DNA from 2 places in the Mesorhizobium sp. M1328 genome. Region 1 is predicted to be linked to the other one. Evidence: riboswitches for the same ligand, from Rfam matches in the RefSeq annotation. Region 1 holds a riboswitch; the other holds the start of a gene.
The links. Region 1 has a riboswitch for cobalamin ahead of NKH23_RS14975 (DUF1636 family protein). Riboswitches for the same ligand answer to the same signal wherever they lie in the genome.
Positions count from the first base shown of each region.

Region 2: another riboswitch for cobalamin. It lies ahead of metE (5-methyltetrahydropteroyltriglutamate--homocysteine S-methyltransferase); the one in region 1 lies ahead of NKH23_RS14975 (DUF1636 family protein).

Region 1 covers NZ_JAMYLO010000006.1:193,587-201,121, reverse strand. The annotation lists gene NKH23_RS14995 (NuoB/complex I 20 kDa subunit family protein) at 1-524, opposite strand, end outside; gene NKH23_RS14990 (NADH-quinone oxidoreductase subunit A) at 515-880, opposite strand; gene NKH23_RS14985 (winged helix-turn-helix domain-containing protein) at 1,215-2,435, shown strand; gene NKH23_RS14980 (DUF6348 family protein) at 2,464-3,159, shown strand; cobalamin riboswitch at 3,219-3,422, shown strand; gene NKH23_RS14975 (DUF1636 family protein) at 3,461-3,895, shown strand; gene cobW (cobalamin biosynthesis protein CobW) at 3,892-4,932, shown strand; gene NKH23_RS14965 (cobaltochelatase subunit CobN) at 4,951-7,535, shown strand, end outside.
Region 2 covers NZ_JAMYLO010000021.1:65,857-73,391, reverse strand. The annotation lists gene pdxR (MocR-like pyridoxine biosynthesis transcription factor PdxR) at 1-241, opposite strand, end outside; gene NKH23_RS27890 (trans-sulfuration enzyme family protein) at 325-1,557, shown strand; gene NKH23_RS27885 (dihydrodipicolinate synthase family protein) at 1,610-2,512, shown strand; gene metE (5-methyltetrahydropteroyltriglutamate--homocysteine S-methyltransferase) at 2,780-5,116, opposite strand; cobalamin riboswitch at 5,212-5,412, opposite strand; gene NKH23_RS27875 (hypothetical protein) at 5,968-6,222, shown strand; gene NKH23_RS27870 (helix-turn-helix transcriptional regulator) at 6,540-7,373, opposite strand.

The sequences.
Region 1 (7,535 bases):
AGCAGCGCTTCGGCGCTCGGCGGGCAGCCGGGCACGTAGATGTCGACCGGCACGATGCGGTCGCAGCCGCGCACCACCGAATAGGAATAGTGATAATAGCCGCCGCCATTGGCGCAGGAGCCCATCGAGATGACGTAGCGCGGCTCGGGCATCTGGTCGTAGACCTTGCGCAGCGCCGGCGCCATCTTGTTGGTCAGCGTGCCGGCAACGATCATGATGTCGGACTGGCGCGGAGACGCGCGCGGCGCGACACCGAACCTCTCCGAGTCATAGCGCGGCATCGAGGTATGGATCATCTCGACCGCGCAGCAGGCGAGACCGAAGGTCATGAACATCAGCGAGCCGCTGCGCGCCCAGGTGATCAGCGCCTCGGTCGAGGTGACGAGAAAGCCCTTGTCGGCCAGCTCGTTGTTGATCTCCAGGAAGAATGGATCGTCCTCCCCCACCGGCCTGCCGGTGTTGGGGTCGATGAGGCCCTTGGGCTTCGGCGCGACGAGCGTGCCGGAATTGTCGCTCAATCCCATTCCAGCGCTCCTTTCTTCCATTCATAGGCAAAGCCGATGGTCAGCACCGCCAAAAACACCATCATCGACCAGAAACCGAGCATGCCGATCTGACTGAACGACACCGCCCAAGGAAACAGGAAGGCCACCTCCAGGTCGAAGATGATGAACAGGATCGACACCAGGTAGAAGCGGATGTCGAACTTCATGCGGGCGTCGTCGAACGAGTTGAAGCCGCACTCATAGGCCGAAAGCTTTTCCGGATCGGGGTTGCGGTAGGCCACCAGGAAGGGTGCGGCGAGCAGCGCCAGCCCGACCACCAGCGCCACGCCGATGAACAGGACTATGGGCAGGTACGAACCTAAAAGTGCGTTCATGCTGCAGTTTCCGTTGGCGGCCAATCCACTCTGATTACAGCACCGGACCCACTTGCGGAAGCGTGACAGTTTAACCACTGAACCGTTTTAAGGGGCTCTATGCTGCAACGCGGCGAGGGTTAGCGCAGCGCTTTCGGCGAAGCAAGTCAAACCTTGTTCAAATCGCGGTGCTGGACGGCATATCCGGGAAAACTGGTCCGATCCGCTCCTGTTTGATTTCCTTCACTTTCTACTCCACTTTTCTCTCCTGACATGGATGCCGCCAAAACCCTGCTAGCATGGCACGGAAATCGCAGATTCTCTGCTGTGTCCAACATCATCAGGATACCCCTTGATGAAAGAAAAAATCTCGCTTCGCATGGCCCGTCGCATCGCGCTGGCGGCACAGGGATTCAATGACCCCCGCCCCGCCGGTACGCCCGACCGCAGGCATCTGGCCCGGGTGCTTGCCCGTACCGGCCTGCTGCAGATCGATTCCGTCAGCGCCGTGGTGCGCGCCCACTATATGCCGCTCTATTCGCGGCTTGGCCCCTACAAGCTTGCGCTGCTCGACGCCGCCGCCGCAACGCGCAAGCGCATGGTCTTCGAATATTGGGCGCACGAAGCCTCCTTCTTGCCGGTCGAGACCTATCCGCTGATGCGCTGGCGCATGCAGCGGGCCGAGCGCGGCGACGAAATGTACAGCGGACTGGCCAAATGGGGCCGCGAGCACGCCGCCTATATCGAAGACATCTATCGCGAGGTCGCCGAACGAGGCCCGATCGCGGCTTCGGCTTTCGAAGGCCAGAAGGGTTCGGGCGGCTGGTGGGGCTGGAGCCATGCCAAGCATGCCTTCGAATGGCTGTTCTGGGCCGGCCGCATCACCACCGCGTATCGCCGCGGCTTCGAGCGGTTCTACGATCTGCCGGAGCGCGTACTGCCGCCAGCGGTACTCGCTTTGCCAGTGCCATCCTCCGAGGACGCCCACCGCGAATTGCTGCGTATCTCCGCCCGCGCCCACGGCGTCGCCACGGCAGGCGATCTGCGCGACTATTTCCGCCTCTCGCCCGCCGATATCAAGGGTCGCATCGAGGAGCTGGTCGAGGCCGGCGAGCTGTTGCCGGTGAGCGTCGAAGGCTGGAGCAAAGCAGCCTATCTCCACAAGGACGCCCGCTTGCCGCGCAGGATCGAGGCGCGCGCCTTGCTCGCGCCGTTCGATCCTGTCGTCTTCGAGCGGTCGCGCACGGAAAGGCTGTTCGACTTCCGCTATCGCATCGAGATCTACACGCCGGCCGAAAAACGCCAGTATGGCTATTATGTGCTGCCGTTCCTGCTCGGCGACAGCATCGTCGGGCGCGTCGACCTCAGGGCCGACCGCCCGGCCGGCGTGTTGCGCGTCCATGCCGCCTATGCGGAGCCCGGCGCCCCGCCACAAACCGCTGCCGAGCTTTTCAAAGAATTGAAGCAGATGCAGGGCTGGCTCGGGCTTGAGCGCATCGAGGTGACAGCTGCCGGTGATCTTGGGCCGGCGCTGGCCAGTCAGAAAGATGGCCAACCCCCACAGCGTCTGTCATAGACGCTCCAAGAAACCTGGTAGGTTTGTAATGGCATCGCACGAAGTGCTCGACATGATCCATGGTGCGCTGATTGCACATGGAATAGATGCAATACGTAGAGAGCAGGACGTCACGCTCCAGTCGAGGCAACTTCGGTTTGAGGCTGAGGTGTTCGAGACGGGTTCTAACGGTCGGCTCGTTCTTGAAATCTACATATTCTCTCCGCTGCTTGATGTTCAGCCGGTCATTGAATCATTTGCTGGCTTCGGCGACACGCGCGAACAAGAATTGAATCAGGCGTTTGAAAAATTTATCCGTGGTGTTTTCCACGTCGCCATTGAGGGGCTGGCTGATCATGTCTGCGACGACATACAGGCCGAGGTAGAGATTTGGCAGCGAAGCAGCGCCCGTTGGAACATCTGGCGCAACAATGCCCGTTGGAAAATCTATGGCGGACCCGTCATTTCCCAAGCCACTACCGAGCTATGCTCGCTAAGCCGAGGCTATCCAGCATTCTATGCCAAGCTGGAAAAGCTGTTCACAGCTTCGGTACCCCCCGGAGGCCATTTTGTACGGACCTTTCTGGCAGGCTTGAACGGCACGCTTATTAGTGGCGAAGTCCTTCTGGACAACGCGGTTTGGCAAGAAGGTCAAAATCTGGCGATCAGTCATGATTGGGACTATGGCGATGGCTATCAAGCAATCCGGCAAGTTATCCTGGCACTGCCGGAAGGCGGGACATGACAGCCTTTGGCCGACATTGCAGTGTCGTAGCCGTGCGTTGACACCACCGCCTGCAAAAGCCTAAATCCATTCCAGACGGTCCCCTGCCCGCAACGGCAAGGGCCAAGAGGGAATGCGGTGCGAAATCTCGATTTCAAATCCGCGGCTGTCCCCGCAACTGTAAGCGACGAGCCAAGGCCGAAAACCACTGGGATATTCCCGGGAAGGCGGCACCCAGGCGATGACCCGCGAGCCAGGAGACCTGCCGTCTAGGACATAAGAATCCGATCGCCTGGCGGGTTTTCCGGGCAAGGAGCCTGATTTGGAACGCGACAGCAGTTTTCCGGCTGAGACAGCGGATTTATTGTCCGGCCATGGTGATTCCCCGGCCGGCGTTACCGTCATCGTCTGCTCGTCCTGCCGTGACGAGACCGGTTCGGACGCTCGTCCGCGCGCCGGCGAACTGCTCGCCGAGGACACGCGCCGCGCCGCTTCCTGCGAAAACATTAAAATCCACACCGTCGAATGCCTCGGTAATTGCAAGCGCCGGCTCAGCGCCGCCATACTGCGCGACGGCTGCTGGAGTTACGTCTTCGGCGACCTGACCGCGACCAGCGGCGCCGATCTCGTGACCGGCGCAAAGCTGTTCGCCACCTCGACGGATGGGCTCATTCCATGGCGCGGCCGTCCCGATTGCCTGAAGCGCGGCCTGGTTGCCCGCATCCCTCCCCTTGACCTTTTGAAGGACCTGATATGACCGCTGCCTCCATTTCGCGCGTTCCCTGCACTGTAGTCACCGGCTTTCTCGGCGCGGGCAAGACGACGCTGATCCGCCATTTGCTCGAAAGCGCCAAAGGCAAGCGGCTAGCCATTATCGTCAACGAGTTCGGCGACATCGGCATCGACGGCGAGATCCTCAAGGGCTGCGGCACGGACACCTGCCCCGAGGAAAACATCGTCGAGCTGGCCAATGGCTGCATCTGCTGCACCGTCGCCGACGATTTCGTTCCGGCGCTCGACCAGATCCTGTCGCTGACGCCGAGGGTCGACCACATCCTGATCGAGACATCCGGCCTCGCTTTGCCCAAGCCGCTTGTCCAGGCCTTCCAGTGGCCGTCGGTGAAAAGCCGCGTCACGGTGGACGGCGTCATCGCCGTGGTCGACGGACCGGCGCTGGCTGATGGCCGCGTCGCCAACGACATGGACGCCCTGCAGGCGCAGCGCGCACAGGACGAGACGCTCGACCACGACGATCCGGTCGAGGAAGTATTCGAGGACCAGCTCGCCTGCGCCGACCTGATCATCCTGTCGAAGAGCGACCTGCTGAATGCAGACGGCGCGGCCCGCGCCAATGCCGTCATCGGCAAGCATGTTGGCCGGGCGGTGAAGATCGTGCCGACTTCGCAAGGCAAGGTCGATCCGTCGGTGCTGCTCGGCCTCGGCCTTGCCGTCGAGGACGACATCGAGAACCGCAAGACCCATCACGACGACGAGCTCGACCACGAACACGACGACTTTGACTCGTTCGTCATCGACATTGCGTCCGTGTCCAACCCGGACGAACTGGCACAACGCGTCGCCACGGCTGCGGAGGAGGAAAACGTGTTGCGCGTCAAGGGTTTCGTCGAAGTCGGCGGCAAGCCGATGCGGCTCCTGCTGCAGGCCGTCGGTCCGCGCGTCAACCACTATTACGATCGCGCCTGGACCGCTGAAGACGATCGCCGCTCGCGCCTCGTTGTCATCGGCCTGAAAGGGCTGAACCGCCCGGCCATCGAGCGTATCCTCGCCGGCTGACCCCAGGTACGAGCCGCGATGCACATCCTCACCACGACATCCGCCTCGCTCGACGATCTCGCCGAGCCTGTCGATCTCAGGCAAACGCCTGCGGATGTCGTGGCGCTGTCCTTCACCGACAGCGACCTGGCCGGGCTGGCGGCGGCGTGGAAGGCAGATGCGGACCGCCTGCCGTCGATGCGGCTCGCCGCCTTGCGCGACCTGCGCCATCCGATGTCCGTCGATCTCTGGATCGACAGCGTCGCCCGCCACGCCAAGGTCATTTTGGTCCGCATCCTCGGCGGCTATGACTGGTGGCGCTATGGCTGCGATCAGCTCGCCGTTGTCGCGCGAAATCGCGGTATCAAGCTGGCGCTGCTGCCGGGCGAGAGCCACGACGAGGATTTGCGGCTGATCGAAGGCTCGACGCTGCCGCGCGAGGAGTTGGACGGCCTGCTTGGCTATTTCCGCGAGGGCGGACCGGCGAATATGACGGCGCTGGTGCAGAGGTTGGCAAGTCTCGCCGGATCGGGTGTGGCGGTCGCTGAACCAGTCAGCGTGCCAAAGGCGGGATTTTACGAGCCGGGACTGGGGGTCGCAGAACGCGGCGTCCCGCTCCCCCTCGAGGGGAGGGTCCGGCCGCAGGCCGGGGGTGGGGTCCTCTCCGAAGCGCGCCGACAGAAAAAAACGTCGAGCACTGCCGCAACGACCCCACCCGGCCCTTCGGGCCACCCTCCCCTCGAGGGGGAGGGAGACGTCGTGCCAATCCTGTTCTACCGCTCGATGCTGCTCGCCGCCGATGTCGCGCCGATCGATGCGCTTTTCGAAGCGCTGACTGCGCGCGGCATAGCGCCGGTCCCTATCTTCGTCTCCAGCCTCAAGGACCCGGCATCGCTCGCCTTTGTCGAAACCGCGCTTGCAACGCTCAAGCCTGCCGCCATCATCACTGCGACGGCTTTCGCCTCGGGTGCCGAGCCCGGCGTCGAAACCCTGTTCGACCGCGCCGGCGTACCGGTGTTCCAGGTCATCGTCGCGACCACCCGCCGCGACATCTGGCAAACCAATCAGCGCGGCCTGGCGCCCGCCGACCTTGCCATGCATGTCGTCCTGCCCGAGCTCGACGGCCGCATCCTGGCCGGCGCTATTTCATTCAAGGGCGAAAGCGAAACCGATCCCGCATTGGCCTTCCGCGCCTTCGCCAACCGGCCTGAGCCCGACCGCGTGGCGCAAGTGGCGAACCGTGTCGAGGCCTTCGTGCGCCTGCAGCGGACGCCCCGCGCGGAACGCAAGCTCGCCATCCTGATCCCCGACTATCCGAGCGCCCCCGGCCGCACCGGCTATGCGGTTGGCCTCGACGTGCCGTCCAGCGTGCTGGCGATGCTGCATGACCTCAGCGAACAGGGCTACGCCGTTGAAGGGATTCCGCAAACGCCGCGCAAGTTGCTGGAGATGCTGGAGCGTGGAGGTGAAGGGTTGGGGTTTGAGGACTATCTCAAGTACTCGGCGGAATTGCCTGCTGAGGCGATAGCTGCCGTGACGGCCGCATGGGGGAATGCGGAAGATGACACAAGTTTGTGCGAGGCACCCCCCTCTGTCCTGCCGGACATCTCCCCCTCAAGGGGGGAGATCGGCGGTTTCGCCGCCGGCTCTCCCTTAACGCCCTCGGTAATTGGCGAAAGCAGAGACAACAGCGCAATCTCCCCCCTTGAGGGGGAGATGTCCGGCAGGACAGAGGGGGGTGTTCAAGCGCCTGCCGCCGCAAAATTCCCCTTCCGCGCAGCCACCTTCGGCAACGTCACCGTGGCACTCGCCCCTGACCGCGGGCGCTCAGCCGACCGCCGCGCCGACTATCACGACCCGACGCTGCCGCCGCGCCATGCGCTGGTCGCCTTTGGCCTTTGGCTGCGCAAGTCGCTCGGCATCCATGCAATCGTCCATGTCGGCGCCCACGGCACGCTGGAATGGCTGCCCGGCAAGACCGTCGCGCTCAGCGAAAACTGCTTTCCCGAAATCGTCACCGGCGCCCTGCCCGTCATTTATCCGTTCATCGTCTCCAACCCCGGCGAGGCAGCACAGGCCAAGCGGCGCATTGCCGCCGTCACCCTTGGCCATCTGCCGCCGCCGCTGACCGGCGCCGGGCTTGACGAAAACCAGCATAGGCTTGAACGACTGGTCGACGAATATGCCCAGGCCGACGGGCTCGACCGCCGCCGCCGCGACCGCCTGGCGAGACTGATCGTCGAAACCGCGCAAAAAACTGGCCTCGCCTCGGACGCCGGGGTTGCCCAAACCGACGCTCCCGACGAAGCGCTGCGCCGCGTCGACGCCTGGCTCTGCGATCTCAAGGATTTCGCCATCAAGGACGGCCTGCATATCTACGGTCGCTCGCCGGAAGGCGAGGCTGATCCGGTACGGCGGCAAAGCGCAGCAGCTGAAAAAACCGCACTGCTTGCCGCCCTCGACGGCCGACATGTCGCTGCCGGTCCGGCCGGTGCACCAGCGCGTGGCCGGCGCGATGTGCTGCCGACCGGCCGCAATCTGTTCACCGCCGACCCGCGCACCATGCCGACGCCGACATCCTTCGATCTCGGCAGGGCGGCCGCCGACGAGGTCTTGCGCAGCTA
Region 2 (7,535 bases), on a different contig from region 1:
CAACGCGAGGTCGTGCGCCTTGACGGACGTCGATGAAACCTTCCGCGGTCAGTTGGTCATAGGCGACCGTCACCGTGGTTCGCGAAACCCCAAGGTCATTTGCCAGGCCGCGGGAGGACGGCAGCTGACTACCGGTTTCATAGACGCCGCCGAGGATTTGCTCGCGAAGAGCCTCGTAGATCTGGCGTGCACCCATCGCGTGCGAGCGACCTGCAGAACCGGCACTTGAAGACTGGACCATTTCATTCATCGCCAACTGGATATTTCACATTGGCCAGTTTGCCGTCAATCTTTCGGAAACCCAAGCAAGATCTTAGAGGCCGAATGACCCGCTCCTATCAATCGGAAACCGATGCTCTCACGCGGTCGCCCAACGACACCGGTCCCGGATTCGCCACTCGGGCGATCCATCATGGCTACGATCCGGCCCGCTTTTCCGATGCCGTTCAGCCGCCAGTCTTCTTGACCTCGACCTATGGATTCGAAAGCGTGGCAGCGAACGAGGCCGCCGCCGCCCTTGGCGGAAGGCTCTATGCGCGCGAATACAATCCGACGACGGAGATCCTCGAGCAACGGCTCGCCAATCTGGAAGGAGCCGAGGCAGGTTTGGTCGTTGCCTCGGGGATGGCGGCTTTCGGCACACTAATCCTGTCGCTCCTGTCCCAAGGCGATGAACTCATCGTCCACAAGACGCTTTATGCGAACACGCTTGCCATGGTCGAACAGGCGGTCCCCCGCTTCGGCATCAAGGTCGTCGCGGTCGACCTGTCCGATCCTCAAAATCTCGATGCCGCGATCACCGAGCGGACCCGGCTTGTTTTTTTCGAGACGCCGGTGAATCCGCTGAGCCGCATCCTTGATCTCGCTGCCATTGCCGAGCGCGCCCACGCGCGCGGTGTAAAGGTTGCGGTCGACAGCACCTTCGCCTCGCCCGCGCTCCAGCGGCCGCTCGAACATGGGGCCGACCTCGTGCTCCACTCCCTGACCAAATACATCAATGGGCATGGCGATGCCCTTGGCGGGGCGATTCTCGGCGACGCGCAAACGCTCCGCACGCTGCACGAGACGGGCCTGCGCTACATCACCGGCGCAGCGCTCTCGCCCATGTCAGCCTTCCTGATCCTGCGCGGTCTGAAGACGCTCACGCTGCGCATGGAACGGCACAGCGCCACGGCCCTTGCGGTGGCTCAGGCGCTCGAGGCGCACCCGGCGGTGGCATGGGTGAGTTATCCCTTCCTCGACTCGCACCCTGATCAGGTGACGGCGCGAAAGCAGATGTCCCAAGGGTCGGGCATGTTGGCCTTTGGCCTCCACGCTGGGTTCGAGGGCGCGCGGCGGATGATGGACCGGCTCAACCTGATCACCCGGGCTGTCAGCCTCGGCGATGCCGACAGCCTCATCTATCATCCGGCAAGCCTGACCCGTGCTCGTCAGCCGATCCGCAAGGATGCGCATCTGGCCGATGGAGTCGGCGAGGACCTCATGCGTCTCTCGGTGGGTCTTGAAGACGTCGATGACCTAATCGCCGACCTGCGGCGGGCTCTGGACGCCTTGTGATGACCTGTCGTCCGGCCAGTCCTGCGCTCACGTACAAACCCGGAGCCTTGCCATGGCATTCCTGAGCGGCCTTTCCGCGTTTCCCATCACGCCGACCGATCGGGACGGCCGCGTCGATACCGTTGCTCTGCGCAAGCTGATTGCTCGGCTTGGCGCCGCTCAGGTCGACTCCATCGGTCTTCTCGGCAGCACCGGCACCTACATGTATCTGTCGCGCGAGGAACGGCGACGGACGCTCGCCGAGACCTTGGACGAAACCGGAGGACAAATGCCGGTCGTGGTGGGTGTGGGCGCGCTGCGCACCGACGAAGCAGTGAGGCTCGCGCAGGACGCTAAGGCCCTTGGGGCTGCCGCGGGGTTGCTTGCCGCCGCCTCTTACACCCCGCTCACTGATGACGAGGTGTTCGAACATTTCTCGACGGTGGCGTGCGAGAGCGGCCTGCCGATCGTCGTCTACGACAATCCAGGAACGACGCATTTCCATTTCACCCCAGCACTCGTCAGCCGCCTGGCAAAGGTGGGTGGGATTGTCGCTATCAAGAATCCGACAGACAAGGGCGATGCGATCAAGAGCCATCTGGCCGACCAGAGGCGCACTGTGCCGGAAGGGTTCTCGATCGGCTACAGCGGCGACTGGAACGCTGCAGAGGCCATAATCGCCGGCGCCGACACATGGTACAGCGTCCTCGCCGGCATCCTGCCCGAGGTCTGCGTGAAGATCGTCACGGCGGCGCAACAGGGCGATGCGGCCGAAGCGCGACGGATCGATGCCACGCTTGCGCCGCTCTGGAGCCTCTTCAAGGAGTTCTCGAGCCTTCGCGTCGTCTATGCACTTGCCGAATTACTCGACATTTGCCGTGCCGACCCCCCGCGTCCCATCCTGCCTCTGCCCTCAGCAGCGAAGCGCCAGATCGCCGCCGCGTTGGAACGCTTGCCATCGGATGTCAACCGGTGAACAGCGAACCCGGCGGCCAGTGAAGGAACCTGTCATGTATGTACCCGCGCATTTCGATGAACCGAGCCGAGAATCGAACTCGACACGTCACAGGGAGAAAACGGTACTCCTGCGCGATTAATACACGTGCCGAAGGAAAGTGCACATTTCGCTCGAGTGACTTATTTCAAAAGATGTGATCGCGTTTTGGCACATTCACGGCCGACATGCGGCAGCCGGTCACTCACCACATGGTGAGCAACCAGGAAACCCTCCGGCCTACACTTTCTACCGGAGCGCACGTGCTGCATCGACCATGTTCATCAGGGCAGGGCGGACCTCCTCCCATTTGCGTGTTTTGAGGCCACAGTCCGGGTTTACCCACAGTTGGGAATCCGACAGTCGCTCGCGGGCAAGCATGACGAGATCCGAAATCTCGCCGACTTCCGGGACGCGTGGTGAGTGAATGTCGTAGACTCCGGGACCGATTTCGTTCGGATATTTGGAGCTCGTGAAGGCGTCCAGCAGTTCCATCTTCGAGCGCGATGTCTCAATCGAAATGACATCCGCATCCATTTCAGCGATCGCGTCGATGATCTCGTTGAACTCCGAGTAGCACATGTGGGTATGGATTTGAGTCGCGTCCTTTACACCCGTTGAAGCGATCCGGAAGCATTCGACAGCCCAGTCGAGATAGTCGTTCCAGTCAGACTGGCGCAGTGGCAATCCTTCGCGAAACGCGGCCTCATCGATCTGGATCATCCTTGCGCCGGACCATTCGAGATCCGTCACCTCGTCGCGGATGGCGAGCGCGATCTGGCGGCATGCTTCGGAGCGGGGTACGTCGTCGCGAACAAAAGACCAGTTGAGAATGGTCACCGGGCCTGTGAGCATTCCCTTCACAGGGTTTTCCGTAAGCGACTGGGCGAATTGCCACCAGCGCAGCGTCATCGGCTTGGGCCTCGATACGTCGCCGAAGATGATGGGGGGGCGCACGTAACGCGACCCATAGCTCTGCACCCAGGCATGCTGGGTGAAGGCGAAGCCGGACAGCTGCTCGCCGAAATGCTGTACCATGTCGTTTCGTTCGAACTCACCGTGCACCAGCACATCCAGCCCGATCTCTTCCTGCCAGCGAATTGCAGCCTCGATCTCCTTCTTCAGGAAGGTCTCGTAGTCGACATAGCTCAGCTGGCCCTTCGCATGAGCGGCCCGCGCCCTGCGTACCTGCGGCGTCTGCGGGAAGGACCCGATGGTCGTCGTCGGGAACGGCGGCAGCCCGAGCGTGCCGGCCTGGACTCTGGAGCGCTCGGCAAAAGCGCTCTCTCGTCGCTTCATGCTGTCGTCAATGCTGGCGATCCGCCCCTCAACCAGCGGGTCATGGATCTTCGTGGATGTCACGCGAGTGGCGGCGGCCTCGGCAGACGCTTTCAACGCGCCTGCCACCGCATCCCTGCCTTGGGACAGGGCCCGGGCAAGCAACACCAACTCGTCGGTCTTCTGGGCCGCGAAGGCGAGCCACGACCTGATGTCCGCGTCGAGTTCCGTCTCCATGCGGAGGTCGATCGGCACATGCAGCATCGAGCAAGAAGGCGCGATCTCGACGCGGTCCAAGGGCCAGCCGGCGACGATCGGTTTGATGCGGTCGAGAATGGCGGGCAGGTTCGCACGCCAGACGTTGCGGCCATCGATCAAGCCAAGCGAGAGCACCAGATCCTTCGGTGCGAGCCGACCCACCGTTTCCAGCTGCTCGGGAGCGCGCACGAGATCAATATGCAGCCCGGCCAGGGGCAGAGAAACCGCGGTTTCGAGATTGTCTCCCAGCGGCCCGAAATAGGTAGCCAGCATGATCTTCAGCTCGGGCGCGGCTTTCGACAGCTGGCCATAGGCGAATTCGAACGCAGCTCGTTCGTTCGGGTTCAGATCGAGGACAAGCGCTGGCTCATCGATCTGCACCCAGTCGGCTCCAGACAGCTTCAGCCTCTGCAGGAGTTGCTCGTAGACGGGCAGCAGCCGCGGCAGGAGCGCGATGGGATCGAATCCTTCGGCAGGCGATTTCGCCAGCTTGAGGAAGGTGATCGGTCCAAGGATGACTGGGCGTGTGTGAACGCCGAGAGCTTTAGCCTCGATGAAGTAATCGACCGGTTTCGTCGACGAGAGGGCGAACGTCTGATCATCGTTGAGTTCCGGCACAATGTAGTGATAGTTGGTGTCAAACCACTTGGTCATTTCCATCGCGGTTACATCAGACCGATGAGCCGCCTGCTGGTGACCAGCGTGTCGACAATCCTCCGTCTGACCCTGGTTGCCCCGCGCCATTGCGAAGTAGATGTCAAGTGGAACCTCGCCGCTATTCCAGCCGTAACGGGATGGAACGGCGCCGACCATGGCTGCGGTGTCGAGCACATGGTCGTAGAGCGAGAAGTCGTTCGACGGGATTTTCGACACGCCGCGATCGTGCTGCTCCTCCCAGCTAGCGGCACGGAGCGCCTTCGCGGTCGTGAGAAGGTCGGCAGCGGACGATTTTCCGGACCAGTAGCTTTCAAGCGCGAATTTCAGTTCTCGCCGACGACCGAAGCGGGGCACGCCGAGCGTTGCTACAGGAATTTGCTGAGAGACAGTCATGCCAGACCCCGATGGTTGGGGCGTCGGTGACAAGGAAGGCGCTAGCAGGCCGGCACGAACGCCAGGCTGCAGCGGCCACCGAGACACCCCGCCCGTGGACGTAATTCGCCGTGGCAGGTCTCCTGGCTCGCGGGGTCATAGCCTCTACCCGTCTTCCCAAGGCTATTCGCCTCAGTGACATCAGTGGGGTTGGCTCGCCGCTAACAGTTGCGGGGGCAGCGCCGGCATCGCACCGGCTTCCCTCTTAGCTCCGCTGCGGCAGCGCCGTACGGAGAACCACGACGCGGGAGACAATTACAGCAGTTCGCTTCTTTGTCAACGCCGCATAAAGAAATGTTTATGTCGTTATGTTAAATTTCCGTTGGCATGTTCCAAAGGTCGCCTCGAAAGCGAAAACTGTGGAAGCCTTGAGCGGCCGGTAAATCAAAGCAATGACGCACGGCGCCCTTGTCCAGGAGGATAGGAGTTCGTCGGCTGCCGGCAGCAAACATACCGGCAAGCGCCGTGGTGCTGCTTAGCGCATCATGCGAACCACCTCGGCGTCGAACTTCGGCTCCGAGGTTCCGACCGCTTCGTTGGTGATCTGCTCGCGACCACATTCGGCTCAATGGCGAGGCTGTTGCCCATGTGGAAGCTGTTGGCCGTGATGCCCTCGGTGATATGACACAACGATTTCGGGGGGAGCACACCGAGGCCAGGCGCCGCGGCGTGTTGCGAAGTGATCGAGGCCAATGCCTCGAACTGCTTGTTCGCAGCCCACCGGCTCAAGGTAACCCGGCTCAAACCACCGGGCCAGCTCAAGTCCTGTCCAAATGAGGCCTGAGCGGCAAATCGTCGTGCACGCGCACGGTTTGGCGTTCGATCTTGTGATGCGTCTTGGGCGGACAATCGCCACGGTGCAGCGCGCAGAAGCGGTCCCCAATTGGGAAGCCGAGGGCGGTGAGGGCAAGCCAGCGCCACAGGCGGAAGGGGACTTGGACCTGTTTGCCCTGCTGGACCACAAGTTCGCGACACAGGGCCTCAAGGAGAAGACCAAGAGTGATTATGCGCGGGACCTCGCCAAATTCATCGAAAGCAGCGGGCAGTCAAAGTTCGGCGCCGATTGACATGGAGATAGCCATCGCGGCGGACCGCCCAGGCGGACCGCAAGCCGGAATACAACCGGGTGCAGGCGGCCAAGCTCGTCCACAAGATGGCGTCGGGCACACACCGGCGATGGGAGAGCGGACCGTGGAGTGCAGGAACTTCACGCCTATCCACGCTCCCGTGGACGTGTCCTGCCGCACATCGGCAGCGATATTGAGGAGGCAGTTGAGCTTCTGGTCGAGCACTCTTACCTGCCACTACCTACGCTTAACGTCATCTCGTACTGAAAACGCACCACGCAAGGTCGAGATGTAACATGCGCCCTTCGTGGATGGTTCTAAGCTTCCTCGGGCGCGGTCAATCTGTGATAACGGTCGCTTGGAACCTCCATCACCGCGACGCGATCAAGGTTGGCGTATCGCGCTCGGTAGTAACCTTCTTCCTCCACTTCGGCGAAACTACACTGGGGAACGTCGAAGGTCGCAGCTTCCAATCCGAAGAAAGTCGTAGCGGTTTCTTCATCCAAGAAGTTCCACTCATCTTCTCCGTCGTCATATGTGACGCGAACATAGGAGGCCATGCGCACGGCTTCCTGATCACCCATCTCTGCGATGATGGCATCGCATTCTTTCTTCAGCTTTCCTGAAACCTCACCCTTATCCCAGTCATCCAAAGCCCGATAGATTTCTGGATGATAATACTCTGGCATCTCCTCTACATCGTCACCGATAAGCTCAATGGTGCGGACATATTGCGGATTTATCAAGAGTATTTTGTTGTCAAGGCTCCAACAATACAGCCATGGCCTGCTTGTGTTATTTCTACGAAGATTATGAAGTTCCTTCAACTGACGTAAAATCGATTCACGCGCCTTTTCATCGATAGGATATTGGCGGCTGCCAACAGTCGTCTTGATTCTGAGCGTGCCGTATCGCGTTTCGGCATCGGCAATTGCAAACGGGCTCGTGCGCCACTCCTCGACATCAATCTTCCAGCCCAACAGCTCCTCGACCGTGCATTTCAACGTGAGACAAAGGTCCTTGATCTGCTCGACGTTCAACTGCGTTTTGCCTGTTTCCCAACGGGCCACAGTCTGTTGCGTCGTTGCCATCTGCTCTGCCAAATCTTTTTGAGTCATGCCCAGTCGAACCCTAAGCTCTCTCATGTTCATAACTCACCTCGCGTGTTCAACACACGCATTGTGGATGAATTAATCTAACACGTCAAGCGTGTTCAAAAATCGCAGCATGTGTTTTTAGGGCGTCTTCGAGGCTCCGGCAGCCGTTCGTGACCACTTGCGCAAGACACAGGGCTGGTACACAGCACGAATGGG